3 regions of the Massilia sp. NP310 genome follow, and region 2 is predicted to be linked to each of the others. Evidence: predicted binding sites of a transcription regulator. Region 2 holds the regulator's gene; each other region holds the start of a gene.
The links. Region 2 encodes HrcA, which represses chaperone genes, less so after heat shock. Its sites were predicted from a motif close to TTAGCACTCNNNNNNNNNGAGTGCTAA; they were not measured.
Positions count from the first base shown of each region.

Region 1: a site for HrcA is predicted at 2,488-2,514, ahead of rpoH (RNA polymerase sigma factor RpoH). Genes of this name have one in related genera too.
Region 3: a site for HrcA is predicted at 7,062-7,088, ahead of groES (co-chaperone GroES). Genes of this name have one in related genera too.

Region 1 is NZ_CP080379.1:5,300,640-5,310,171, reverse strand. Features, by position in the region: gene ftsY (signal recognition particle-docking protein FtsY) at 1-468, shown strand, start outside; gene KY496_RS23485 (cell division ATP-binding protein FtsE) at 483-1,154, shown strand; gene ftsX (permease-like cell division protein FtsX) at 1,151-2,080, shown strand; gene rpoH (RNA polymerase sigma factor RpoH) at 2,640-3,530, shown strand; gene KY496_RS23470 (family 43 glycosylhydrolase) at 3,597-5,201, opposite strand; gene yghU (glutathione-dependent disulfide-bond oxidoreductase) at 5,409-6,251, shown strand; partial or broken gene KY496_RS23460 (endonuclease/exonuclease/phosphatase family protein) at 6,348-7,022, opposite strand; gene KY496_RS23455 (EAL domain-containing protein) at 7,187-9,532, opposite strand, start outside.
Region 2 is NZ_CP080379.1:3,747,213-3,756,744, forward strand. Features, by position in the region: gene leuS (leucine--tRNA ligase) at 1-2,032, opposite strand, end outside; gene KY496_RS16455 (barstar family protein) at 2,163-2,489, opposite strand; gene dapB (4-hydroxy-tetrahydrodipicolinate reductase) at 2,489-3,301, opposite strand; gene KY496_RS16465 (outer membrane protein assembly factor BamE) at 3,301-3,927, opposite strand; gene fur (ferric iron uptake transcriptional regulator) at 4,007-4,438, shown strand; gene KY496_RS16475 (FepA family TonB-dependent siderophore receptor) at 4,537-6,738, opposite strand; gene hrcA (heat-inducible transcriptional repressor HrcA) at 6,889-7,917, opposite strand; gene KY496_RS16485 (HAD family hydrolase) at 8,037-8,738, opposite strand; gene KY496_RS16490 (hypothetical protein) at 8,979-9,532, shown strand, end outside.
Region 3 is NZ_CP080379.1:3,105,988-3,115,519, reverse strand. Features, by position in the region: gene KY496_RS13780 (alpha-amylase family glycosyl hydrolase) at 1-1,002, shown strand, start outside; gene KY496_RS13775 (glucokinase) at 1,002-2,852, shown strand; gene KY496_RS13770 (hypothetical protein) at 2,871-3,341, opposite strand; gene KY496_RS13765 (PEP-CTERM sorting domain-containing protein) at 3,689-4,861, shown strand; gene groL (chaperonin GroEL) at 4,987-6,633, opposite strand; gene groES (co-chaperone GroES) at 6,680-6,970, opposite strand; gene KY496_RS13750 (hypothetical protein) at 7,358-7,657, shown strand; gene KY496_RS13745 (cell division protein ZapA) at 7,654-7,965, shown strand; RNA gene ssrS (6S RNA) at 8,011-8,192, shown strand; gene KY496_RS13735 (EVE domain-containing protein) at 8,283-8,753, shown strand; gene KY496_RS13730 (sulfite exporter TauE/SafE family protein) at 8,754-9,532, shown strand, end outside.

The DNA.
Region 1 (9,532 bases), 1.6 Mb from region 2:
CAATTGATGGTCTGGGGCCAGCGCAACAACGTCACCGTGATCTCGCAGCAGTCGGGCGATCCGGCCGCCGTCGCCTTCGACGCGGTGCAGTCGGGCAAGGCGCGCGGCACCGACGTCGTCATGATCGACACCGCCGGCCGCCTGCCGACCCAGCTGCACCTGATGGAAGAGCTCAAGAAGATCAAGCGCGTGATCGGCAAGGGCATGGACGGCGCGCCGCACGAGACCCTGCTCGTCATCGACGGCAATACCGGCCAGAACGCGCTGGCCCAGGTGAAGGCCTTCGACGACGCCCTGCAGCTCACGGGCCTGGTCGTGACCAAGCTGGACGGCACCGCCAAGGGCGGCGTGCTGGCGGCGATCGCCCGCACCCGTCCGATCCCCGTGTACTTCATCGGCGTCGGCGAGAAGCTGGAAGACCTGCAGCCGTTCAACGCCGAAGAATTCGTCGAAGCGCTGCTCGGCTGACGGAACGGGGACCCATGATCGCATTCCAGTCGGTATCCAAACAGTACACCCACGGCGATGCGCGCGGCGCCTATGCGCTGCACGACGTCTCGCTCGACATCGCCAAGGGCGAGCTGGTCTACCTGGCCGGCCCATCGGGCGCCGGCAAGTCGACCCTCATGAAGATGGTGGCGGCGGTCGAGCGCCCCAGCAGCGGCAAGGTGATCGTCAACGGCCAGGACATCGGCCGCATCAAGCCGGCCGGGATTCCGTTCCTGCGCCGGAACATCGGCATCGTCTTCCAGCAGCAGCGCCTGCTCAACGACCGCAACATCCTGGCCAACACCATGCTGCCCCTCCTCGTCACGGGCGCCCGCACCGCGGACGCTGCGCAGCGCGCCCGCGCCGCGCTCGACCGGGTCGGCCTGCTCGACCGCGCCAAGGCGATGCCGCTCGAACTGTCGGGCGGCGAACAGCAGCGGGTGGCGGTCGCGCGCGCGATCGTCAACCGGCCGCAGATCATCCTGGCCGACGAGCCGACCGCCAATCTCGACCGCGTGGCGGCCGACAAGGTGCTCGACGCGCTGCGCGCCTTCCACGCCGCCGGCGTCACCTGCGTCATTTCGACCCACGACGAGCAGGTGCTGGCAGGCAGCACGCGGGTGATCCGCCTCGAGCAGGGCCAGCTGGTCGGAGGTGCGGCATGAGCCCGTGGCTGCGCCAGCACCGCTTCGCCCTCGGGGCCGCGCTGTCGACAGTGCGCAAGTCGCCCGGCAGCTTCCTGTTCAACGTGCTGGTGGTCGCGCTCGCGCTGACCCTGCCGTTCGCGGGTATCACCCTGCTCGACAATGTGCGTCCGCTGTCCGAGCAATTGTCGGTCGATCCCGAGATCAGCCTGTTCATGCGCGACGACGCCAGCCGCGCCGATGCCGAAGCGCTGGCGCCGCGCATCCGCCAGATCGTCGCGCCGCAGGGTGGACAAGGGGCGGAAATCGCCTTCGTGCCGCGCGAGCAGGCGCTCGCTTCGCTCAAGGAGCGTAGCGGCCTGGGCGACGTGCTGGAAACCCTGGGCGATAACCCCTTGCCCGACAGCTACGTAATGAAGCTGGAAGGCTTCGCCAGCGCCGGCGCCGCCGCCCAGGTGGACCTGATTACCGAGCGCCTGGGCGAACTGCCGGGCGTGGCAACGGTGCAGGTCGACTCAAGCTGGGTCAAGCGCCTGGCCGCGATGCTGGCCATCCTGCGCCTGGCGCTGCTGCTGCTGGCGGCCACCCTGGGCATCGTCGTGATCGCGGTCGTGTTCAATACGATCCGCCTGCAGGTGCTGACCCAGAAAGAAGAAATCTCGGTCTCGACACTGCTGGGCGCGACCAACGATTTCATCCACCGTCCGTTCTTCTACACCGGCGCCCTGCTCGGCCTGTGCGCCGGCGCGGTGGCGCTGGGCGCGGTGACCCTGGCCCTGCGCCCGCTGAACGGCGCGATCGGGGAGTTCGCCCGGCTGTACGGCTCGAATTTCCAGCTGATGCCGCTGGGTGGACTCGAAATCGCCGGCCTGCTGGCGATCAGCGCCGCGCTGGGCCTGGTCGGCGCCCTGCTGTCAGTGCGGCGTCACCTGGCGCGCCAGCGTTGAACGCGGTCCTACAAAGTTGCATTGAAAAAAACTGTCGAGATGGTATTGAAAACGCGATAAGCGTCACCATCTGGTGTAGCAGGGCTAGGCGGCCCTCCTGTGTGGCTGCCTGCCCCTTTACCGGACAAGACCGCGTCGCATGACACCGCAATGAATCCTACGGCCTAGCTGCCATCCCCTACGCTTCCACGCGCATAAGTCCTACAGGCTGCGCCGTGGGTACGTGCGCCATTCAACAGAATACGTGCCGCTGCGGCCGTAATCTGTGTCTAACGTTATTCCAGTCATTCCTGGCTCACTTTTGAGCCGAATCAACTGGACAAGCAATACCTGCTCTACAGTGGAACCGTCGGCAATTCGATTCCCGAGAGCAATACTTTGAACAATCTTAAGCGCCGGGACCACTTCTAGCACTCACCTCGGGGGAGTGCTAATATATGGTCCAAGGCAATCGAAATTCAAGTCACGCATCCAGGTAACAAGCCGTAACAGCAGTGCCGCAAGGCAATAAGTTATGGCACATTGAGGATGCAGCAAGATTACTACGAGGGAAATGAATATGTCCGCACAATCCGCATTGGTTCCGACCGGCAGTCGTGCTCTGGGACTGGGTTTCACCGGCAATCTGGGCAATATCGACGCCTATATCTCGGCCGTCAATCGCCTGCCGATGCTCACGCACGAAGAAGAGGTATCGCTGGCAAAGCGGCTGCGCGACGACCACGATCTCGACGCCGCGCAAAAGCTGGTGCTGTCGCACCTGCGCCTGGTGGTATCGATCGCGCGCGGCTACCTGGGCTATGGCCTGCCGCACGCCGACCTGATCCAGGAAGGCAATATCGGCCTGATGAAGGCGGTCAAGCGCTTCGACCCGAACCAGGGCGTGCGCCTGGTGTCGTACGCCATGCACTGGATCAAGGCCGAGATGCATGAATACATTCTCAAGAACTGGCGCCTGGTGAAGGTCGCCACGACCAAGGCCCAGCGCAAGCTGTTCTTCAACCTGCGCAGCAACAAGACCGGCCTGGACGCGATGTCGCCAAGCCAGGTCGACGACCTCGCCAAGTTGCTGGGCGTCAAGCGCGAAGAAGTGATCGAGATGGAAACTCGCCTGTCGGGCCGCGACATCGCGCTGGAGTCGCCGACCGACGACGAAGACGACAAGTTCTCGCCGATCGCCTATCTGTCGTCGGACCAGCAGGAACCGACCAAGGTGCTCGAGGCCGAGCAGGTCACCCGCCTGCAGTCCGAAGGCCTGGAAACGGCGCTGGGCAAGCTCGACCCGCGTTCGCGCCGCATCATCGAGGCGCGCTGGCTGGCCAACGACGACGGCTCGGGCGCCACGCTGCATACGCTGGCCGAAGAGTTCAGCGTGTCGGCCGAGCGTATTCGCCAGATCGAATCGGCCGCGCTCAAGAAGATGAAAGGCGCGCTGGCGGCTTACGTGTAAGCCGGCCCTGCTCCATCGGAAACCCCGCTGCGGCGGGGTTTTTCTTTGGCGCTGTCAGTCCCGCACTCACAGCGCCCGGTAGCGGAAATCGCCGAGCGTCACCGCGCCGGCGCCGGCGCAATAGATGCCGACCTTCAGGCTCAGGAAGCCGCCGAACACATTGTGGTGGATGCCCGACACTTCCATCCGTGTCCCGTGCAGGGTCCAGGTCTTGCCGCCGTCGTGCGAGTAGCGCCAGGTGACGACGTGCTCGTCGTTCGTCATCCGCACCCGTACCGAGGAAGTCTTGCGCTTGCCCCGCGCCCAGCCCTGTTCTTCGGCGTACTGGAAGGTCTTGACCTCGTCGCGCGTGAACCCGATGCCGACGAAGGCTTTCTGGCTGTAGAACAGCAGCAGGCCGGCTTCGGCCTCTCCCTCCAGGGTGAGCGTCACCTCCACCTCGTAGGCGCGGTCGCCGACGCCGCAGGTCAGCGGCCGGCTGTCGGCCGGCGACGCGCCGCGACCGGCGATCCGCAGCCCCGTATCCGTGTAACGCGCGCGGCGCATCTCGTCCGGCGCCGGATCGTGGAAGGCCCACTGCACGCCGAAGCGGTCGCGCCTGAAATCGTCGGACAGCGCCTGGCCGGCCGGGCCGGCCTTTCCTCCCTTCGGCATCGGCAATGGCCGCGACAGGTCGCCGCCCATGGCGCGGAACCAGCCGTCGTCCGTCCATTCGATCGGCTCCAGCAGCGTCTGCCGCCCCAGGGTGCGGTAGCCGTTCTCGTAGCCGTGATAGATCATCCACCAGTCGCCGGACGGCCCCTCGACCAGGGTCGCATGGCCGCGCGACCACCACGGTTCGGCCGTGCCCAGCGAACGCACCAGCGGGTTGTGCGGGCAGTGTTCCCATGGTCCATGCACCGAGGTCGAGCGCGCTGCGATCACCATATGGCCGGTGACCGGGCCGGCGGTGCCGCCGACCGCCGTCACCAGATAGAACCACTTGCCGCGCCGCAGCAGCTTCGGCCCTTCGGGCGCGAAGTTCTCGACGATCCAGTCGGCCGGATAGCGCCAGGGCTCGTAGGCCTTCGCGAGCCGGCCATCGGTGGCCAGCCCGTCGTCGGTCAGCCGGATCTTGCGGATGCCGTTGACGAACAGGTAGCGCTTGCCGTCCTCGCCCACCACGTGGCCGGGATCGATGCAGTCGGCAATCCTGAGGTCAACCGGATCGCTCCACGGCCCCTCGATGCGGTCGGCCCAGATCGCGTAGATCGACCACGGCTTGCCGTCCGGCGCGGCCGGGATGTAGATGAAATAGCGGCCGTCGTGCTTGCACAGGTCGACGGCCCAGATCGTCCCCAGGGGTTTGCTCAGCGCCGGCGCGACCGGGCGCCAGTTGACCAGGTCGGTCGAATGCCAGATCACCAGGCCCGGGTAGGAATAGAACGAAGAATATGTGAGGTAGTAGTCCTGGCCGTCCTTGAGCACGGTGGGGTCCGGATGGTCGCCGGCGATAATGGGATTCAGGTAGGTGCCGTCGCCCTGGTCGGCCCGGCGCTGGCCTTCGATGCCGCGGCGCCAGGCCTTCCCGCCAGCCTGGCAGTCAGTCGATGCCGCCGCCATGGGCAGCGCCGGCAGGCTGGCGCCCGCCAGCAGGATCTTGAAGGCGTCGCGACGCGAGGGTTTCGTCATGTCCTGGTCTTTTGCGTGGTGGACGGGACAGGATAGGAAATCCCGCGCGCCGAAGCCAGCGCCAGCAGACTTTTCTCCTGGAGAATGCGGAAAGTCGTACGAATCTTGCAGCAAGTGGCAGGCCGCCCGCCCCTTTTCGGGGCCGCGCCAACGCGTTTCTCTCCCATTGGCTAGAATGATTTCTTTGACCAGGTTCAAGGAGACCCCATGGCTGACCAAGCATCCTACGTCCCACCGAAAGTCTGGACCCCGCCCGCCTCGTCGGGCGGAACCTTCGCCAGCATCAACCGCCCGGTCGCAGGCCCGACCCACGACAAGGAACTTCCGGTCGGCCAGCATCCGCTGCAGCTGTATTCGCTGGCCACGCCGAACGGCGTCAAGGTAACGATCCTGCTGGAAGAATTGCTGGCGGCCGGCCACAGCGGCGCCGAGTACAATGCCTGGCTCATCCGCATCAACGAAGGCATGCAGTTCTCGAGCGGTTTCGTCGAGGCCAATCCCAACTCGAAGATCCCGGCCCTGGTCGACCGCAGTGGCGCCGAGCCGGTGCGCGTGTTCGAATCCGGCTCGATCCTGGTCTACCTGGCCGAGAAATTCGGCGCCTTCCTGCCGAAGGACGGCGTGGCGCGCGCCGAGACCATGAACTGGCTGTTCTGGCAGATGGGATCGGCTCCTTTTGTCGGCGGCGGTTTCGGTCACTTCTATGCCTATGCGCCGGAAAAGCTGCAGTACCCGATCGACCGCTACGCGATGGAAACCAAGCGCCAGCTCGACGTGCTCGACCGCCACCTGGCCGACAAGCGCTTCGTCGCGGGCGAGGAGTACACGATCGCCGACATGGCGATCTGGCCCTGGTATGGCGGGCTGGTGCTGGGCCAGCTGTACGAGGCGGCCGAATTCCTCTCCGTGCACGAATACAGGCACGTCAAACGCTGGGCCGACGAGATCGCCGCGCGGCCGGCCGTCATCCGTGGGCGCAAGGTCAACCGCTCGTTCGGTCCCGAAGCCGACCAGGTGCACGAGCGGCACGACGCGGCCGACCTCGACTGAGCGCAACCTGAACTGCACCCGCGCGACCACCGGATGGTGGTCCGACGGATAGCGCCCGCGCAGCGAATCGCCCAGCGCCGCGTACTTGAGCACCTCGAAATGGCGGTCGACGAAGACGTAGTCGATGCGGTCCTGCAGCGGCGCATCCATCCTGAAGCCATGGTAGGTGCCGATCGGCCCGTACGGCGGCGTGCTGCTGACCCGGTAGGCGTCGCGCATGGTCGTCGCCATCGCCCGCATCTGCGGCGTGTCGGGCGTCGAATTGAAGTCGCCGACGCAGATGGCCGGTTCGCCGCGGCCGATCTCGGCGATCTTGCGCAGCAACAGCTCGCTCGATGCACGGCGCGCGACGACGCCTTCATGGTCGAAGTGCGCCGAGAACACGTACAACACCCGGCCGCTGGCGCGTTCGCGCAGCCTGGCCCACGAGACGATGCGATGGCAGCAGGTCGCATCCCAGCCCAGCGAGGGCCGGTCGGGCGTTTCGCTGAGCCAGAAATCGCCCTTGTCCAGCAGCGCGAAGCGGCTCTTGCGGAAGAAGATGGCCGAATGCTCGCCGGCCTGTTTGCCATCGTCGCGGCCGACGCCGACGTGGTCGAATTCTTCCATCTGCGCCAGGTCGGCGACCTGGCCGGCGAGTCCCTCCTGGGTGCCGACGATGTCGAATTCGTGATGGCGGATCAGCGCCTTGACCATCTCCCTGCGCGCCGGCCAGGCGTTGGGTCCATCCTGGGGATTGTCATAGCGCAGGTTGAAGCTGGCGACGTTCATGGGCTCGCCCCGCTCGAATGCGGCGGCGGGCGCGCAGGCCACGCCGATCAGCATGGCGAATGCAGCGAACAGGGAGCAAACAATCTTCATGGCGTCGAGTTAAGCACAGTCGGCAGGCCATGGCGACCAACAAGACCTCATGACGGCGCAGTTTATGTTCTTTACTAAACAGCGGGGGCGGTTTGCGCGTCCAGCAGATAACGCCGCTCCATCATCGCCGCCATCTCGTCGGCCGGCACCGGACGCGCGATAAAGTAACCCTGCACCTCGTTGCAATCGAGGTGGCGCAGGATCGCCAGCTGTTCCTCGGTTTCGACGCCCTCGGCCACCACCGACATGCCCAACGCGTGCGCCATCGACACGATGGCCTGGAAGAACACCTTGCCCTCCTTCGAATTGGCCAGCTCGGTGGTGAAGGCGCGGTCGACCTTCAGCACGTCCATCTTGAGACGCTGCAGCTGCGACAGCGACGAGTAGCCGGTGCCGAAATCGTCCACATGCAGTTTCACCCCGAGCGCGCGCAGGGCCGCCAGCTCGGCCAGGATGTCGTCCTGGTCGCCCATCATCGCCGACTCGGTGATCTCGACTTCGATCAGGCTGGCCGGCACCCGGTGCTTGACCAGCGCCGCGCTCAGCTGGCGCTGCACGCCGCCGCGCAGGAACTGCTTGGGCGAGACGTTGATCGAGACCGGCACCAGCGCCACGCCGGCCTCGCGCCAGGAGGCCAGCTGGGCGCAGGCCTTGTCGATCACGGTCTCGCCGATGCGCACGATCAGCCCGGTGGCTTCGGCCAGCGGGATGAATTCGCCCGGCGCCACCATGCCCAGGGACGGATGGCGCCAGCGCACCAGCGCTTCCATGCTCAGCAATTCTCCGCTGCGCGCGTCCACGCGCGGCTGGTAGTGCAGCACGAACTGGTCGGCCTCGAGCGCTTCGAGCATGTTCTGCTTCAGGCGCGCGCGCGAGTTGAGGGTCGACGACAGCGAGGGATCGAAGAAGCGGTATTGCCCCTTGCCCTCGTTCTTGCCGACGTACATGGCGATGTCGCTGTGCCTGACCAGGGTCTCGGCATCGAGCCCGTCGCGCGGATACAGGCTGATGCCGATCGAGGAGCCCACGGCGTGCAGCTCGTCGCCGATCAGGAACGGCACGGCGAAAGCCTCGACGATGCGCGAGGCCACCGAGGCGGCCTGGCGCTCGCCGTCGCAGGGCGACAGCAGCACCACGAATTCGTCGCCGCCGAAGCGCGCCACCCCGTCGCCCGGACGCAGCAAGGACAACAGGCGGCCGGCGGCGGCCTTCAGCAGCTGGTCGCCGGTGGCGTGGCCGTGGGTGTCGTTGACATGCTTGAACTCGTCCAGGTCGATGAACAGCAGCGCGGCGCTGGCGCCGTTGCCGGTGCTGGCTTCCTGCGCCTGGGCCAGCATGGCCGGTATGCGCTCCAGGAAGGCATGGCGAGTGGCCAGGCCGGTCAGCGAATCTTCGTTGGCCAGGCGCTCGAGCTGGGCCTCGTGCGCCTTGCGCTCGCTGATGTCCTGCAGGGTCACCGCCAGGCCGTTGCCGACCCGTACCAGGCGTCGGCGGCCCCAGCTGATATTGAGCCGGTTATCGCTCGGCATCCTGCGGTCGTCTTCATGAAAGCCGCTGTCCATCGCCTTGCGGTAGGTGCCGAGGAGATCCTCGCCGAACAGGCCGCTGTCGATCCCGGTCAGGCTCGACCCGACCAGCTCGTCGCGCGTCACGCCATAGAAGAAGGCGCCGCGCTCGTTGCAGTCGACGATGCGGAAATCCGTGATCTGGCCGTCGCGCGCGCGCACCGCGGAGGCCATGTAGAAGCCGTCGTTGCCGCTCTCGGTGGCCGCGCGGTAGGCGCGCCGCACCTCGTCCTGTTCCCTGGCGCGCGCCACGGCGCGCCGCGCCAGCACCGCCCCGACCGCGCCCAGCAGCAACAGGCACAGGGTGGCGACGATGGCGCGGTCGCGGCTCTCGACCCAGTAGCCGTTGCTGGCCGCCAGCGCTTCGTGCTGCGGCAGGCCGACCAGGGCCACCAGCGGATAGGCGGTCGACTGGCGCCAGCCCAGCACGCGCGACTGGCCGTCGGCGAAGCCGCCCTCGCCCTCGACCAGGCGCACACCCTGTTCGCCCGACCAGGCGCCGCCGCGGCGCGGCAGCGCGACCGCGTCCGTGAACGATGCGCCGTTGCTGCGCTGCTCGACCCGCAACCGTCCTTCGCTGCCGGCCAGCGCCACGATGCCGCCGGCGCCGATGGTGGCCGGGCTGACGAAGGACGTGAAGTAGCGGGCGTCGATCGCCATCAGCACCACGCCGTCGAATTCCTCTTCAAGCGTTTCGAGGCGGCGCGTGAACAGCACCACGTCGTCGGCGCTGCCGAACTGCGTCGGCGCGGCGCCGACCCGCAGCGCGGTCGAGTTGTTGTCGCGGTGGTGGTTGAACCAGGCGCTGGGCGCCAGGTCGGCGCCGATCAGGCCGGCGCGTGTGCTGGAGCGCAC
Region 2 (9,532 bases):
TGTTCGACCATTCCAGGGTCTGCTCCGGCGGCGAGGCGAACATTGTGAACAGGCGCGCGGTGTCGGCGCCGTACTGTTCGATCTGGGCCTGCGGGTCGATGCCGTTGTTCTTCGACTTCGACATCTTCTCGGTGCCGCCGATTTCCACCGGCTGGCCATCCGCCTTCAGGACCGCGTTCTGCGGACGGCCCTTGTCGTCGAAAGTCAGCTCGACCTCAAGCGGGTTGAACCAGGTCTTCTTGCCGGCGGCGTCCTCGCGGTAATAGGTCTCGTTGAGCACCATGCCCTGGGTGAGCAGGTTCACGAACGGCTCGTCGAATTTCACCAGGCCGAAGTCGCGCATCACCTTGGTCCAGAAGCGCGCGTACAGCAGGTGCATGACGGCGTGCTCGATGCCGCCGATGTACTGGTCCATCGGCATCCAGTAATCGTTGCGGGCGTCGACCATCGCCTCGTTCGAGCCCGGCGAGGTATAGCGCATGTAGTACCACGACGAATCGATGAAGGTGTCCATCGTGTCGGTCTCGCGGCGCGCCGGCTTGCCGCATTGCGGGCAGTCGCACTTGAGGAAGGCTTCGTCCTTGTTCAGCGGATTGCCGGTGCCGTCCGGGACCAGGTGCTCCGGCAGCACGACCGGCAGGTCGGCCTCGGGGACCGGCACCGAGCCGCACTCGCCGCAATGGATCATCGGGATCGGGGTGCCCCAGTAGCGCTGGCGCGAGATGCCCCAGTCGCGCAGGCGGAAGGTGGTCTTCTTTTCGCCCAGGCCCTGTTCTGCCAGTTCGCCCGCGACCGCGTTCACGGCCGAGATGTAATCGAGGCCGTCGTACTTGCCCGAGTTGATGGTGCGGCCGTTTTCCTTGTCGCCGTACCACTCCTGCCAGGCTTCCAGCGAGAATTCCTGGCCCTCGACCGCCACTACCTGCTTGATCGGCAGGTTGTATTTTTTCGCGAAGCCGAAGTCGCGCTCGTCGTGCGCCGGCACGCCCATCACGGCGCCGTCGCCGTAGGTGATCAGGACGTAGTTGCCGACCCAGACCGGGATCTGTTCTTGCGTGACCGGATGGGTGACGAACAGGCCGGTCGGCATGCCCTTCTTCTCCATGGTCGCCATGTCGGCCTCGATCACGGAACCCATCTTGCACTCGGCGATGAATTCCTGCAGGGCCGGGTTGTTGCGGGCCGCGTGCTGGGCCAGCGCGTGTTCCGGCGCCACGGCGCAGAAGGTCACGCCCATGACGGTGTCGGCGCGGGTGGTGAACACGTACAGCTTGCCATCATTGATCAGCTCACCATTGTCGCCCGCAATCGTGTGCGGGAAGGCGAAGCGCACGCCGGTCGACTTGCCGATCCAGTTGGCCTGCATGGTGCGCACGCGCTCCGGCCAGCCCGGCAGCTTGTTGTCGACGTGGTCGAGCAGCTCGTCGGCGTAGTCGGTGATGCGCACGTAGTACATCGGGATCTCGCGCTTCTCGATCAGCGCGCCCGAGCGCCAGCCGCGGCCGTCCACGACCTGCTCGTTGGCCAGCACGGTCTGGTCGATCGGGTCCCAGTTCACGGTGCCGGTCTTCTGGTAGATGATGCCCTTCTCGAGCATCTTGAGGAACATCCACTGGTTCCACTTGTAGTAGTCCGGCTTGCAGGCGGTCATCTCCCGCGACCAGTCGATCGCCAGGCCCATCGATTCCATCTGGCCGCGCATGTGGGCGATGTTCGAATACGTCCATTCGGCCGGCGGGACGTTGTTGGCCATCGCCGCGTTTTCGGCCGGCATGCCGAATGCGTCCCAGCCCATCGGCATCAGGACGTTATAGCCGTTCATCCGCAGGTAGCGGTACATCACGTCGTTGATCGTATAGTTGCGCACGTGACCCATGTGCAGCTTGCCCGATGGGTAAGGCAGCATCGAGCAGGCGTAATACTTGCCTTTGGGGAAACGCGGGTCGTTTTCGACGGCCTTGTAGGCGTCGATCGACTTCCAGTAGGCCTGGGCGGCCTGTTCTACTTCGGCTGGACTATATTTTTCTTGCATGATTCTGCAGACGTAATGTGGAAGGTGGAACCGGTCATTATAACCCGTTCATTTTGCACTGCGGCGACGGCGCGGTGCGCGAGGGAAAATGCAAAAAAGGCAGCGTCGCGTTGAACGCTGCCTTCGAGGATCAGCGCAGGACCAGTTCCAGCGCCGGCTTTTCGCCGTAGTCCTCATAGCGCTCGTTGATGCCGCCGACGCAATAGCTCAGCTCTTCGAGCAGGTCGGGCGCCGCCGCCTTCATCTTGTCGGCCTCGAGGATGACGATTTCGAGCATCTCGTCCGGCTTGAGCTTGAATTTGGTCATGTTCTCGTCGTCGCGCAGATAGCTCATGCAGTCGACCCAGGCGTCGATGCTGTCCGCATACGAGGCCGGGAAACCGAAGGCCTCGCGGCTCTGCTGGTGGAACGACGCTTCGTCCGTGATGACGGCGCCGTTCAGTTCTGCCACGGCCATTATTTGTCCTTCAGGCCCAGCACGTCCTGCATGTCGAACAGGCCGTTGGCCTTGTCCGCCAGGAAGCGCGCCGCGCGCAGCGAGCCGTGGGCATAGGTCACGCGGCTGCTCGACTTGTGGCTGATCTCGATGCGCTCGCCGGTGCCGAGGAACATCACGGTATGGTCGCCCACCACGTCGCCGCCGCGCACGGTGGCGAAACCGATGGTCGACGGATCGCGTTCGCCGGTGACGCCTTCGCGGCCATAGACGGCGCATTCCTTCAGGTCGCGGCCAATGGCGTCGGCAATCACTTCGCCCATCCTGAGGGCGGTGCCGGACGGCGCGTCGACCTTGTGGCGGTGGTGCGCCTCGACGATCTCGATGTCATAGCCTTCCGAAAAACTCTTGGCGGCCATTTCGAGCAGCTTGAGCGTCACGTTCACGCCCACGCTCATGTTGGGGGCGAACACGATGCCGATTTTTTCGCCGGCGGCGCGGATCGCGGCCTTGCCGGCCTCGTCGAAGCCGGTGGTGCCGATCACCATCTGCTTGCCGTTGGCGGCGCAGTATTCCAGGTGCTGCAGGGTGCCTTCGGGGCGGGTGAAGTCGATCAGCAGGTCGGCATTGTGCAGGCCGTGCTTGATGCTGTCTTCGATGACCACGCCGGTCAGGATGCCGGCGAAGGCGCCCGCGTCCTGGCCGATGAAGGGCGAACCCGGGACGTCGAGGGCGCCGGCCAGGCGCATGTCGGGCGCTTCCTGGATGGCTTCGATCAGCATGCGGCCCATGCGGCCGCTGGCGCCGGCAACGGCGATATTCAACATGGTCATTATGGCGTTCCTGGGCGACGTTCGGTGTTGCCCGCATTAATTTGTACAGCCGGCGCATCGGCCGGTTTCGGAGGCAGTTGCTCCGACTTCTTCTTGGCTGGACCGGCGATGCGGTCGATGTACTCGCGCTCGCTCGGCAGGTTGCCGCCCTCGAAACGCTCGACCACGTCGTTCTTGAAGAACACGGTCACGCGGCTGGTGGTCAGCTCGCCATTGCCGCGCGCCAGGTAGAACGGGTAATCCCAGCGGTCGGCGTGGAAGGCATCCATCAGCAGCGGCGAACCGAGCAGGAAGCGCACCTGGTCGCGGGTCTGGCCGGCCTTGAGCTGGTCCAGCATCTCTTGCGAGACGAAGTTGCCCTGCTGAATGTCTGGACGATAAGGCGAGAAGATCCACAGGAAGCGCTGCAGGCGCGTCGCCTGGACGGTCTGGGCGCCGGCATTGGCGATGGCGGCCGACTTTTCCGCGTCGGACGCACTGGCGGCCGCATCCGTCGCCACCGGCGGCGCCGGACGCGTCTGGTTGCGCCAGGAGGCGCAGCCGGACAGCGTCAAGGTGCAGGCGAGGCCCGCCGCCAGCGCCGCCTTGGCGGAGAATCGATGGAATACGGCTTGTTTGACAGGCATAGTTAACCTCAATACGTTCGAGCGGGAGCTTTCAAAACGCTATATCATAAAGCACTCCGCCAATATTCGAGTGACAAACATGAGTAACAACCCGACCGACCTGAAGGCGAGCGGCCTCAAGGCCACGCTGCCACGACTGAAAATCCTGGAAATCTTCCAGAACAGCTCCGTACGGCATCTGACGGCGGAAGACGTCTACAAGATCCTTCTTGCTGACAATATGGACGTGGGCCTCGCGACCGTCTACCGCGTATTGACCCAGTTCGAGCAGGCCGGCCTGCTCAACCGCAACCATTTCGAGACCGGCAAGGCCATCTATGAGCTCAACGCCGGTTCCCACCATGACCACCTGGTGTGCGTCACCTGCGGCCGCGTCGAAGAGTTCTACGACGACGAGATCGAGAAGCGCCAGCAGATGATTGCAGAGCAACACGGCTTCACGATCGTCGAGCATGCGCTGGCGATCTATGGCAGCTGCCCGGAGTGCCGGGGCATCGCCAAGCCGGAGTAATCCTGCGGCCGGCACGGCCGGTGTAAAAGTAACAGTGTAAAAGTAAGTAAAGGGCGCATGGGAGTCATCCCATGCGCCCTTTCTCTATCCAGGCGTCGTCAGAACGACGCCGTCAGGTTCACGAACAGCGAGCGGCCCGGTTCATTGTACGACTCGGCGCCCGTGCTGCCGTTGGTGCTGCGCCGGAACAGGCGTTCGTCGAACAGGTTGTTGATGCCGGTGCGCAGGTACAGCTTCGGCGTGAAGGCGTAGCCGACGTTGGCGCCCACCACGGCATACGGCGCCAGCGTGTTGAGCGCCTCGCCGCTGGCCTGACCGCCGGTGCCGGTCAGGCGCCGCGGTTCCTGCTTGCCGTAATAGGACACCGTCAACAGCGTCGTCAGTCTGGCATTGACCTTCCAGTCCAGGGTCGAGTTCAGCGTGTATTCGGGAATCACCGACAGCGGCTCGCCATTGCTCTTGCTCTCGTTCTCGATCATGTAGGTCAGGTTGTTGGTCAGCTTCAGGCGCGGACCGAACGGGATCGTCAGGTTGCCCTCGACGCCCTGCACCACCGCCTCCGGCGAGTTCTCCCACTGGAACAACCGGCCATTGGCCGAGGTGTTGCCGAGCAGGCGATCCATGCCGCCGGTGATCTTGTTCTTGTAGTCGTTGTGGAAGTAGGCCAGGCTAGCCTCATGGCCGCGGTCCTTCCAGCCGATGCCGATCTCCTTGTTGAGCGAGGTCTCCGGCGCCAGGTTCTCGTTGCCGCGCACATAGCAGCCGCCGCCCAGGTTCGGGTTATTGATCGGGCAGCCGTTGCCGCGCGTGTAGTACAGGTAGTTCGGGTTCGACTGGTACAGGTTCGGCGCCTTGAACGCGCGCGCCACGCCGCCGCGCAGGGTCAGGGTTGGACTCAAGGCATACGAGGCGTTCAGGCTCGGGCTCCAGTTGGTGCCGAACTGGCTGTGCTTGTCGAAGCGCAGGCCCGGGGTCACGGTGAATGCGGTGTTCACGCCGATATTGTCTTCGACGTAGACAGCATAGGTTTCGGCGCTCGAACGGCCATCGCGGTTGCCTTCCTGCATGCCGGGAATCGCGGTGGCGGCCTGCGTCATCGAATACGGGTCGTTGAGCTTTTCCTTGCGCGCCTCGAAGCCGGCGGTAAGCATCTGCGCCACCCCGCCAAAGTTGAGCGGCGTGCTGATCTCGCCGTTGGCGCCATAGGTTTCGAGTTCCGACGTCGATTTCTTGGTCGGGTCGCTGATGCTGCCTTCCGGCCCACCCGCCAGGCCTTCGTTCATGCGGGTGTTGTCGGTGCCTTCATAGGTCAGCCACAGGCGCGATGTGGTGGCGCCCCACTTGCCGCGGTGGGTCAGCGCGGCGGTGCGGCGCAGCATGACGTTGGTTTCGGCGGCCGCATTGGCCAGCTCGCCCAGGATCGGGAAGCCGGCCGCATTCACGGCCCGGTCGCCGGCGTAGATATTGCCCTGGCGGCTGAAGTTGGATTCGAATTCCAGCACCTGGTCGGGCATGAAGTCCCAGCGCAGCAGGCCGCCGATGTCGCGGTTGCGCACGCCCTCGCGGCCGGCCGGCGGGATCGCGCCGTTGGCGGTATTGTCCGGCGTGGCGTTCAGCGCCAGCTCGTCGGCATCGGTCTTGTTGACGTTGCCGAATACGCGGAACGAGAGCTTGCCGGCCAGCGGACCGGATAGGTTGAAACCGAGCCGCTTGCTGTTGCCCTCCTCGCCGTGCTCCGGCGCTAGCGCATAGGCGGTGACCGAACCGGTCAGATAGTCGCCCGGCGCCTTGGTGATGATGTTGATCACGCCGCCGGCGGCGCCGGACCCGTAGCGCGCCGCCGCCGGGCCGCGCAGCACCTCGATGCGCTCGACCGCTTCGGCCGGCACCCAGTTGGTGTCGCCGCGCGTGTTGCGCTCGCCGCTGCGGCCCATGCGCACCGAATTGCGCGAGCTGACCGGCTTGCCGTCGACCAGGATCAGGGTGTTTTCCGGGCCCATGCCGCGCAGGTCGATCTGGCGGTGGTTGCCGTATTGGCCGCTGGCGCTGTTGCCGGTCAGGTTCACGCCCGGCATGGTGCGGATCAGCTCGGCCAGGTCATTCGCCGGCGGACGCGCTTCGATGTCTTCCGAGGTGATGACCGAGACGCCGATCGCCTGCTTGAGTTCTTCCTCGGCGGTGCCGACGATGTGCACCTGGTGCATCGGCTGGTTGGATTGCTGGGCCATGGCCGGCAAGCCAAGGAGCGCCAGTCCGACGGCGGCGGCGAGCGGCGTCATGCGGTTTGCTGTCAGTTTCATCCCTCTTGTTCCTGTTATTTGATTGTTCTGGACAAGCCGGAGCGCTCCGGCTCAATGCAATTGAGAATCATACTCATTTGCATTTCCAAAACTTTGTCAAATTGTGGCAAGAAGGTTGCCAGCCTTGCACTGGCTTAAGTTTTTAGCGATTCAGGAGTGGCTGAGGGCGTTCGACAGCAGCTTGGCCGTGATGTCGACGATCGGAATCACTCGTTCATAGGCCATCCGCGTCGGGCCGATCACGCCCAGGGTGCCGACAATGCGGCCGTCGACCGCATACGGCGCGGTCACCACGCTCATCTCGTCCATCGGCACCAGCTTCGACTCGCCGCCGATGAAGATCTGCACGCCGCCAGCCTTGCTCGAAACGTCGAGCAATTGCATCAAGCCGGTTTTTTGCTCGAACATCTCGAACATCTGGCGCAGCGAGCTCATATTGGATGACAGGTCGGACACCGACAGCAGGTTGCGCTCGCCGGCGATGACCATGTCGTCGCCCTCGGCCATCGCTTCGCTGCCAGCCTCGACCGCCGCCTGCATCAGGCGGCCCATATCGTCGCGCAATTGCTGCAGCTCTCCGCTCAAGCGCTTGCGCACCTCGTCGAAGGACAGCCCGGCGAAGTTCTGGTTCAGGTAATTGGCCGACTGGGTCAGTTGCGCCGGGGAATAATCCTTATCGAGCAGCAGCAGCCGGTTCTGGACGTCGCCGCGCGGATCGACGATCACCAGCAGGATGCGCTTTTCGCCCAGGCGCAGGAATTCGATCTGCTGGAAGACCGATTCGCGGCGTGGGCTCTGCACCACGCCGGCGAATTGCGACAGCGAGGACAGCATCTGCGCCGCGTTGGCGATCAGTTTTTGCGGTTGCAGGTTGGACAAGGGCTGCGGCAAACGCATGCGCTCGGCATCGACCGCCTTGTCGTCGATCGGCCCCACCGTCAGCAGGGTGTCGACGAACACTCGGTAGCCGCGCGGCGTCGGAATGCGGCCGGCCGAGGTGTGCGGACTGGCGACGAAGCCCATCTCCTCGAGGTCGGCCATGACGTTGCGGATCGTGGCTGGCGACAATTCCAGGCCCGACAGCTTGGACAGCGCGCGCGAGCCTACCGGCTGGCCGTCGGCGATATAACGCTCGACGAGGGCTTTGAGCAGGGTGTGGGCACGTTGGTCGAGTTGCATGATTCCGGGAAACGTTTAATGGCGCGCGTATTTAACGTGTGCATTATAGGCAGGTTGGGGCATGGCACGGGCAGCGCAAGGCTTGCTGTGACGCATGTCCAACGCTCGTGCTCGCGCTTCTACAAGGATTCAAGCCAGTCGAGCAGCGCGTCGAGACTGGCCACTTCGACGTCGGGCTGGACTTCATGGGCGAATTCGTTGACCTTGCCGGTCCGGTTCATCCAGGCCGCGCGCAGGCCGGCGCGCTGGGCGCCCTGCACGTCCAGCAACAGGTCGTCGCCCACGTACAGGGTCTCGCCAGGCAGGACGCCGAGCGCGGCGCAGCCGGCGAGGAAGATGCCGGGATCGGGCTTGGCGCGGCCATACTGCCGCGCCGCCACCGAAGCCTGGAAGTGGTGGGCCAGGCCGATGGTCTGCAGGTCGGCCACGCCATTGGTGACCGAGCCGACCAGGGCACGTCGCTTCAGGCGCTCGAGTCCGGGCACGACATCCTCGTAGGGCGTCACGGCATTGCGGGCGGCAAAGAAAACGGTCATCGCCAGCTCGACCTTGCCGGGATCCTCGCCCACCTGTTCGAAGGCGGCGACCAGGCCGGCATGGCGCAGCGCGCCCAGGTCGATCCCGAATTCGGGGCGCGCGGCCAGCAATTCCAGGCGCGCAGCGCGCAGGCTGTCGATCGTGAAGCGTTCGGCCACCCGCGGCGCGTGCTCGCCGAGCCAGGCATACAACAGTTTTTCGGCTTCCAGGATCACGGGCGCGATCGGCCACAGGGTATCGTCGAGGTCGAACAGGACGGCTTTCGGCCAGGGTTGGCGGGTCATCGGCTTCCAGACTAAGGGAGAAAAGGTGCGCCCCAAGCATAGCGACGCGCTACGCCGAACGCAATGCGCACGCCGTTAGCACCCTGGAATGTTGCCTTTGTTGAATTATGGTTACACCAAGATACAAAACCATATACGCCCGAAATGGACCAGCTGCTTGCCAAATGGACTAAAATGTTGAGCGATTTTTCTATTCTCACCGCGCAGCTGCGCTTTCCCGCTAGATTTTTTGGAGATGTTATGAAGAGTTCCTACCTGCGTGCCGGCGCGGCGCTGGCCTGCGCGGTCGCACTGTCTGCCTGCGGCGGCAGCGATGGCCAGCTGGTGCTGGGCGGTAGTTTTTCCGGTGTGACCAAAACCGGTCTGGTACTGACCAACGACGGCCAGGAAAAGGCGATCACGCCGCCGGCCGATGGCACCGGTGCGGCGACCTGGGCATTCGACAACCTGATCTCGACCGACGACCGCTATTCCGTCGAAATCAAATCCACGCCATCGAACGTCGAGCGCTGCGATATCCAGAATGCGAGTGGCCGCGCGGGCTATCACGTCTACACCGTCTACATCACGTGTACGCTCAAGCGCCACGCTCTCTCTGGCAGCGTCAGCAACCTGAAAGGTGAGCTGGTGCTGGTCAACGGTTCCGACCGTGTGGCACTCCAGGCCGGCGCCACCTCGTTCAAGATGGCCGATGTCGCCGAAGATTCGCCTTACGGTGTCACCATCCTGCAACAGCCTGCCAATCAGACTTGCACTGTCAACAACGGCAGCGGCACCGTGGGACCTGCCGACGT
Region 3 (9,532 bases), 640 kb from region 2:
CACGACCGCCAGTTGCGCAGCAATCCGCCGGCGCTGGTGCGCGACACCTCGACCGTGACCGACGTGAACCCGTACGGCATGCAGGCCCACATCTACGACAAGACCCAGCCCGAGAACATCGCCTTCCTGGAGCAACTGCGCGCCCAGCTGGATGAATTCGGCGCGGTCTCGATCGGCGAGATCAGCTCGGACGACGCGCTGGCCCAGATGAACGAGTACATGGCGGGCGGGAACAAGCTGCACATGGCCTACAGCTTCAACTTCCTGACGCCGGTGTTCACCGCTGCCCACATCCGCGCGCAAGTGGAAGACTTCGAGCGCCGCGTCGAGGAAGGCTGGGCTTCCTGGTCGGTCGGCAACCATGACGCGATCCGCGTGATGACGCGCTGGGGCGGCCCGCACGCCACCGCCGGCTTTGCCAAGATGGTGCTGGCGATGCAGCTCTCGCTCAAGGGCACCCCCTGCCTGTACCAGGGCGACGAGCTGGCGCTGCACGAAGCCGACGTGCCGTTCGAACTGCTGCAGGACCCGTACGGCATCACCTTCTGGCCCGAGTTCAAGGGCCGCGACGGCTGCCGCACCCCGATGCCGTGGCAGGCCGCCGCGCCGCACGCCGGCTTCACCACGGGCAAGCCGTGGCTGCCGGTCGAGCCCTCGCACGCCGCCGCCGCGGTCGACCTGCAGGACAAGGACCCCGATTCGATGCTGAACTTCCAGCGCCGCTTCATCGCCCTGCGCCGCACCATGCCGCAGCTGACGCGCGGCGAGATCGCCTTCATCGACGCGCCGGAGCCGGTGCTGGCCCTGCGCCGCGACCTGGAGGGCGAGCGCAGCGTGCTGGCGGCGTTCAACCTGTCGAACGCGGAAGTCACGTTCGACTGGCCGGCCACCGAAGCCACCGACCGCCTCGCGGTCGACGGCCTGGCCGGCGACGCCCGGGGCGGCCGCGTGACCCTGCCGCCGTTCGGCGCCTGGTTCGGCCTGGAACGCGCGGAGGGCTGATGACTATCCAGCAGGAGCCGGAAAAGTTCGCGCGCACGGCGTTCGCCGACGGCCCGCGCCTGCTGGCCGACATCGGCGCAACTCACGCGCGCTTCGCGCTGCAGACCGCGCCGGGAGTGTTTCGCTCGGTCCAGGTGCTGCGCTGCGACGACTTCGAGGGCATCGTCCCGCTGCTGCGCCATTACCTGGCAGAGCATGAGGACGTGCGGCTGAACCACGGCGCATTCGCGGTCGCCAACCCGATCAACGGCGACTACGTGCGCATGACCAACCGCGCCTGGGAGTTCTCCACCGACGCGGTGCGGCGCGAGCTGGGCCTGTCGACCCTGTTGATCGTCAACGACTTCACCGCGCTGGCCACCGCGCTGCCGGGCTTCGCCAAGGAAGACCTGATGCAGGTGGGGCCGGGCACGCCCGTGCCGGGCGCCGTCATCGGCGTGCTGGGGCCCGGCACGGGCCTGGGCGTGTCGGGCGGGATCCCGACCGCGGACGGCTTCGTCACGCTGGGCAGCGAGGGCGGCCACGTCAACTTCGCGCCGGCCGACGAGCGCGAGTTCGCCATCCTGCAATACGCCTGGCGCGAATGGCCGCACGTGTCGAACGAGCGCCTGATCTCGGGGCCGGGCATGGAAGTCATCTACCGCGCGCTGGCCGACCGCAACGGCGTCAGGGCCGAAGAGCGCAGCGCGGCCGCCATCGTGGCCGGCGCGCTCGAGGCCGACGACCCGCTGTGCCTGGAGACGCTGGAGTGCTTCTGCGGCATGCTGGGCGGCGCCGCCGCCAACCTGGCGGTGACCCTGGGCGCCTTCGGCGGCATCTTCATCGGCGGCGGCATCGTGCCGCGCCTCGGCGAATGGTTCGCGCGCTCGCCGTTTCGCACGCGGTTCGAGGCCAAGGGACGCTTTTCCGACTACCTGGCGGATATCCCGACCTATGTGATCACCACGCCGAACCCCGCCTTCCACGGCGTGGCGACCATCCTGGCCGAGCACCTGCGCGGGCGCAGCGGCGCCAACACGCTGATGGAACGCATCGGGCAACTACGCGAAGAGCTGTCGCCGGCCGAGGCGCGGGTGGCGACGCTCGTGCTCGAGCATCCGCGCACGGTGCTGAACGAACCGATCGCCGAGATCGCGCGCCTGGCCGACGTGAGCCAGCCGACCGTGATCCGCTTCTGCCGCTCGCTGGGCTTCCAGGGCCTGGCCGAATTCAAGCTCAAGTTCGCGAGCAGCCTGACCGGCGCGATCCCCGTGCGCCACAGCCAGGTGCGCATGAGCGACAGCACCCACGATCTGTCGGCCAAGGTGATCGACAACACGGTCTCCGCCATCCTGCGCTTCCGCGACCAGCTCGACGTGCGCTCGCTCGACCGCGCGATCGAACTCGTGAGCCGCGCGCGGCGCGTCGAGTTCTATGCGCTCGGCAATTCGCGCGCGGTGGCGCTGGATGGCCAGCACAAATTCTTCCGTTTCAAGATCCCGACCGCGCTGTATGGCGACGCCCACCTGTTCACGCTGGCCGCGGGCTTGCTGGGGCCGGGCGACGTGGTGATCGCGGTCTCGAATTCGGGCGGCTTGCCGGAGCTGCTGCAGGCGGTGGACATCGCGCGCGCCGCCGGCGCCGACGTGATCGCCATCAGCAACAGCCAGTCGCCGCTGGCGCGCAAGGCCAGCGTATGCCTGGCGGTCGATCACAGCGAGGACAGCACCAGCTTCCTGTCGATGATCTCGCGCATCCTGCAGTTGCTGCTGATCGACATCATGGCGGTGGGGATCTCGGTCGATGGCCAGCATGGGCAGGGCGCCGGCCAGGATCCGCGCCGCTTGCTCATCTCTCACCTGGACAGCTGAGCGCCGCGGCGCACGGCGTCAGTTGGCGCTCTTGATATCCACGCGCTCGATGGTGCGGCGCCATTCCTGGAGGCTGAGCAGGGTGTCCGAATCGGCGTCGTCGACCAGGATCTCGCTGCCGTCCTGGGCCACCAGGAAGCTCTCGCGGCGGCGCGCATCCTCGGCGCGGTTCTCGACAAAACTCAGCTGGTAATACTTCTTGCCGTTGACTTCGCGCGGGACCGGATCGTCCTCGATCACGGCGCCGCGCGCCTTGCCCTGGCTGCGCTGCTCGATCTGGCGCGACCACGCCTGCAGTTCCGGCAACGCCAGCAGCGAGGCCATCGCTTCTTCCTTCGTGTGCGCCGGCACGTGAACGCTTGGCGCGGCCGGCGCCGGCGCCGGCGGCGCTTCGCGTTCGGCGCGCTTGCAGCCGGCGACGGCGCAGCACAGCATCAGTGCGGCAATGGTCAGGCGCAAGGGAGAATAAGAAGCGGCGCGTGTGGACATGGCGGGTCTCGTGAGGGCAGGCGGTCATGGTAAACCATGCGTGTTCGACCAGCAACACGGATGCCGTCTGACCGACTGCATCGATTGCGCGGAACGCAAGGGCATTGCAACGATGCTTTGCGCCTGTCGTGCGAAATATTTCTATACAGAAAGTAATTCGTGTTTTTTGCCACGAAATCACATTTTTCACCATGGAACCGTAATTTATTCATAGAAATAATGCTATTCTGTAGGACCACTCCTACTTTGCACCCTCACCACTCGTCCCCATGGACCGCTGCCGCTCTGCCTACAGCCGCCGCCTCGTCAAAGCGTCGCAACGCGAAAAGCGTCTTGGCATCCTTGCCATGCTGGGCCTTGCCACGGGCGTCGCGGGCGTGCTGGCGCCGCCGCTGGACATCGACTGGACCTGGCTGGACCGCAAGCCGGACGAGGTCATCCATGTCGGCGCGAGCCCCAGCGCCGCCATCGCGCCGGCCGCCGCCAGTGCGGCGCCGGCCGCGGAGCAGGGCGCCGCGCGGCGCGTCTATCCGTTCTCGATCATTCCCGGCGGCGTGGCGGACGCGGACGAGCTGGCGCGCGTCATCCGCACCGACGCCGTGGTCGCGGCGCACTATGCCGGCTTCGACGTCGCCAACGCGCGTGCGGTCACCGTCACCAAGCCGCGCGCCGTGTACGTGTCGTACCGTAAGGGCAACCGGGTGTACTGGACAAAGAAGAAACTCATGCTGGCGCCGGGCGAAACCTTGCTCACCGACGGCAGGAACGAGATGCGGGCGCGCTGCGCCAACCGGATTTCGGACGTGCCGATGTACCCGGTCGAAGCCAATGGCCCGACCGAATCGGAACTCGATTCCTTCGTCACCGAGGATGGCGGCGGCCTGATGGCGGTGGCGGCCGGCCTGGAGGGACTCGACGACGGTCCCGGAGCAGGACCGGCTTACTACCCCGACGTGTTCCCGGACGGCGCCGGCCTGCTGCGCGGCGCCGCGCCGGTCGCGCAGCCGCGCCTGGCCGACCTCATGGGCAGCCCGCCCGCGCGGTATGGCTCGGGCATCTCGAGCGGCGGCACGCTGGGCGATGGCAGCGGCGATGGCGCGACGGCGCCGCCAGCCGCTGGCAACCCGACGCCGGGCAACGCCAGCGAGGGCGATGGCGGCACTGGCGGGGGAGGCAATCCCGGCGACACGGGCGGCAGCCCGCCGGATACGCCGACGCCGTCGACACCGACGCCGGAAACCGGAACCGGTCCGGGCTCCGATCCCGATCCCGGCCCGGGTCCGAACCCGGAGCTGCCGCTGCCCACGCCTGGCGTGCCCGGCACGCCGGGTGGACCCGATACGCCGGGTGGCCCCGATACGCCGGGCACGCCGGGCACCCCGGGCCTGCCCCCGGACGATACCGAGGTCGAGCCGAACGATCCGGTCGACGTGCCGGAGCCCGGCACCCTGTGGCTGGGCGGCGTGGCCATGGCGGCCATGCTGTGGCTGCGCCGCAAGGGGCCGCGCGCCCGGCGCTGAGCCGCCGTCCCGGTTTTTCAGTAGGTCGGACAGCAAAAAGCCCGCGAGGCGTGAACCTCGCGGGCTTTTCGTCGTGGAGGACTGGCGCGCCGGCGTTGCCGCGGCGCGCCAGGCGACCGGCTGGATTACATCATGCCGTCCATGCCGCCCATGCCGCCCATGCCACCCATGCCGCCCATGCCGCCGGCTGGCTTGTCTTCGACGACTTCCGAGACCATGCAGTCGGTGGTCAGCATCAGGCCGGCGATCGACGCTGCGTTCTGCAGTGCCGAGCGGGTGACCTTGGCTGGATCCAGCACGCCCATTTCGACCATGTCGCCATAGGTGCCGTTGGCGGCGTTGTAGCCGTAGTTGCCGGTGCCGCCCAGGACGGCTGCGACCACGACCGATGGCTCGTCGCCCGCGTTCTGGACGATCATGCGCAGCGGCTCTTCCATGGCGCGCAGGACGATCTTGATGCCGGCGTCCTGGTCAGGGTTGTCGCCCTTGACGTCCAGGGTAGCGCGGGCGCGCAGCAGGGCCACGCCGCCGCCTGGCACGATGCCTTCTTCGACGGCAGCGCGGGTTGCGTGCAGCGCGTCTTCGACACGTGCCTTCTTCTCTTTCATCTCGACTTCGGTGGCTGCACCGACGCGGATCACGGCAACGCCGCCGGCCAGCTTGGCCACGCGCTCTTGCAGTTTTTCGCGGTCGTAGTCCGAGGTCGCTTCTTCGATCTGGGCGCGGATCTGCTTGACGCGGCCTTCGATCGATTCAGCCTGGCCGGCGCCGTCGATGATGATGGTGTTTTCCTTGCCGACTTCGATGCGCGAAGCCTGGCCCAGTTCGGCCAGGGTGACCTTTTCCAGGGTCAGGCCGACTTCTTCGGCGATGACCTGGCCACCGGTCAGGATGGCGATGTCTTCCAGCATGGCCTTGCGGCGGTCGCCGAAGCCTGGCGCCTTGACGGCGACGGTCTTCAGGATGCCACGGATGTTGTTGACGACCAGGGTCGCCAGCGCTTCGCCTTCGATGTCTTCGGCGATGATGACCAGCGGACGGCCGGCCTTGGCGACTTGCTCCAGCACCGGCAGCAGGTCACGGATGTTCGAGATCTTCTTGTCGCACAGCAGGATGAACGGCTGCTCGTGGACGGCGACTTGCTTGTCCGGGTTGTTGATGAAGTACGGCGACAGGTAGCCGCGGTCGAACTGCATGCCTTCCACGATGTCCAGCTCATCGTTCAGCGACTTGCCGTCTTCGACGGTGATGACGCCTTCCTTGCCGACTTTTTCCATTGCCTCGGCGATGCGCTCGCCGATCGAGGTTTCCGAGTTGGCCGAGATCGCGCCGACTTGCGCGATTTCTTTCGAGGTGGTGGTTGGCTTGGCGATCTTCTTCAGTTCTTCGACGGTCGCTGCGACGGCCTTGTCGATGCCGCGCTTCAGGTCCATCGGGTTCATGCCGGCGGCAACGAACTTCATGCCTTCGCGCACGATGGCTTGTGCCAGCACGGTCGCGGTGGTGGTGCCGTCACCGGCGTTGTCGCTGGTCTTGGAAGCGACTTCCTTGACCATCTGCGCGCCCATGTTCTGGAGCTTGTCTTTCAGTTCGATTTCTTTTGCGACCGAGACACCATCCTTGGTGACGGTCGGGGCGCCGAACGAGCGCTCGAGCACGACGTTGCGGCCTTTCGGGCCCAGGGTGACCTTGACTGCGTTGGCCAGGACATTGACGCCTTCGACCATCTTGGCGCGCGCTGCGTCGCCGAACACTACTTCTTTAGCTGCCATTTGTTATTTCTCCGAATGTATCGTGAATGGGGTCAGGGAATGAGACTTACTGGGCCACGACGGCCATGATGTCTTCTTCGCGCATCACCAGCAGTTCTTCGCCATTGACCTTGACGGCCTGGCCGGAGTACTTACCGAACAGCACGCGGTCGCCGACTTTCACTTCCAGCGGACGAACCTGGCCGTTGTCTTGCACTTTGCCGTTACCGACGGCGAGGACTTCGCCTTGGTCTGGCTTCTCTGCCGCGGCATCAGGAATGATCAGGCCGGACGCAGTCTTGGTTTCCTGGTCGAGGCGCTTCACGATAACGCGATCGTGCAGAGGACGAAGGTTCATGCAAAACTCCTTAATATTCAGTGGTTTAACTTGCGTTTTTTGACACCGTCGCAGTCTTGTGGCAAGCACCGCGTCGGTCTGCAAAGAGTTGTTAGCACTCTCTACTAACGAGTGCTAATTATAGGGACGATAATTTGCCATTTCAAGCAGCAAGATTGCTAAATACTTTCGTGCGCTTGAGCTGGCACAAGCCTTCAGGGCTTCAAGCAATGTGTTTTTGGCATCTCTCGCCACCCGGTGCGAACCTGGCAAGAGGCGGGCAGCGTACACCGCCTGGCGCTTTCCTGCCGCACGCCAGGCAGCCGGGACGGCCGGCGGCGGGCGCGGCATGCCGCACCGCAGCGCGATTCGGTTGACGGAAAATCCCTCTCGATCCTATAGTGTCGAATGATTTCCGAATTCCAAGACCTCTCAGACAAAATCGACCGGCTCGCCCAGCTGACCCAGTCGTTGCGCGCCGAGAACTATTTGCTGCGTCAGGCCAATACCCTGCTCAGCGCCGAGAACCTGGCATTCAAGGAGCGCCTGTTCGAGGCCCAGCGCCGGGTCGAGGCGCTGCTCGACGAGTTGCCCAAGCCGCCGGGCGAAGCGCAAGCCGAAGGCGAGGGTGGGCAACCCGAGCCCGGGCCGGATGAACCGCGGCCGCTCCATCTCGCGCATGCCGCCCGCCAGCAGGAGCAACGATGATCCATCTCGACGTCACCATCATGGGCCAGCCCTACCGCCTGGCCTGCCGCGACGGCGAAGAGCGCACCCTGCGCGAAGCGGTGGCCTACCTCGACGGCAAGATGTGCCAGCTGCGCGATTCGGGCAAGGTGAAGGGCACCGACCGCATCGCCGTGATGGCCGCGCTGAGCGTCGCCGCGGAATTCCTGTCGGTCAAGTCGCCGCAGGGACCGCTGTCGGACATGTCGATTCTCGAAGTCAAGCAAAAACTGGAAGCGATGCACACCGTGCTCGACAAGGCGCTGACGCCCCAGGAAAATCTTTTCTGAAAACCGAATCCATTTGACATGACGGATCAAAAGAGTAAACTGCGCTCTACCCTGCGGTGTTCGAGATTTGCCATATATTCCTTGAACCATTCTTACGCATAGGTCGTGGAACAAGTTCGATGGGAGTGAGCGTCACTCGTTTGACGAACCCGAAATTGATCTGACCGTGACCGCCTTGAACCGTTTTGGTTCAGGATGCCGGCAATAACGGCACTGGCGGGGGCTAGGATACACAAGCGGTTGCGCACTTTGTACGCAGCCGCTTTTTTTGTGCGCGCGTCAAACCTGTCGGCGCGCCTTGCAGGGAGATCGGCGCAATGCGCTATTGGTTGATGAAATCCGAACCGGACGAAGTCAGTTTCGACGACGTCCTGTCCGCACCCGGCCAGACCGTGGCCTGGTTCGGCGTGCGCAACTACCAGGCGCGAAACTTCATGCGCGACGCGATGGCCGTCGGCGACGGCGTCCTGTTCTACCACTCCAGCTGCGCCGTGCCCGGCGTGGCCGGGCTGGCCGAGATCGCGAGCGGTCCCTATCCCGACGCCACCCAGTTCGACCCCGCCAGCCATTACCACGACCCGAAAGCCACCCCGGAAACGCCGCGCTGGATCTCGATCGACGTGCGCGCGCGGGAGGCGGGGCGCTATCTGCCGCTGGCCGAGATGCGCACCGTTCCCGCGCTGGAAAGCATGGTGCTGCTGCAAAAGGGCAGCCGGCTGTCGATCTCGCCGGTCACCAGATCCGAATGGGATGCGGTCGTCCAACTCGTGCGCGCCAGGGAGGCCTGAATGGATCCCTGGCTGATCCTGGCCCTGCTGGCGATGGGCACCTTCGGCGGCTTCGCGGCCGGCCTGCTCGGCATCGGCGGCGGCATGGTGCTGGTGCCCTTCATCACCATGATCTTCACCGCGCGCGGCATCGCCGACGAACTCGTGGTCCACATGGCGATCGCCACCGCGCTCGGCGTCATCCTGTTTACCTCGATGTCCTCGGTGCGCGCCCACCACAAGCATGGCGCCGTGCTGTGGCCCGTGGTGCGCCTGCTGGCCCCGGGCATCCTGATCGGTTCCTGGATCGGTCCCTGGATCGGCAAGCAGATGAATACCTCGGTGCTGGCCTTCTTCTTCGGCTGCTTCGTCGCCTTCTCGGCCACCCAGATGCTGATCGGGAAGAAGCCGACGGCGGCGCGCGAATTGCCGGGCCGGGCAGGCATGTTCGCCACAGGTGGCCTGATCGGGATCCTGTCGGGACTGGTGGGCGCCGGCGGTGGCTTCGTCTCGGTGCCGTTCATGACGCGCTGTAACGTGCGCATCCATAACGCGGTCGCCACCAGCGCGGCGCTGGGCTTTCCGATCGCGCTCTCGGGGACGCTGTCGAATGTGTATTATGGCTGGGGCGAACCGGGCCTGCCGGCATGGTCGCTGGGCTTTGTCTACCTGCCGGCGCTGGCCATCATCGTGCTGGCCAGCGTGGCCATGGCGCCGCTTGGCGCCCGCGCCGCGCACAAGATGCCGGTGCGCCAGCTGCAGCGCATCTTCGCCGTGATCCTGTATGCGCTGGCGGCCTA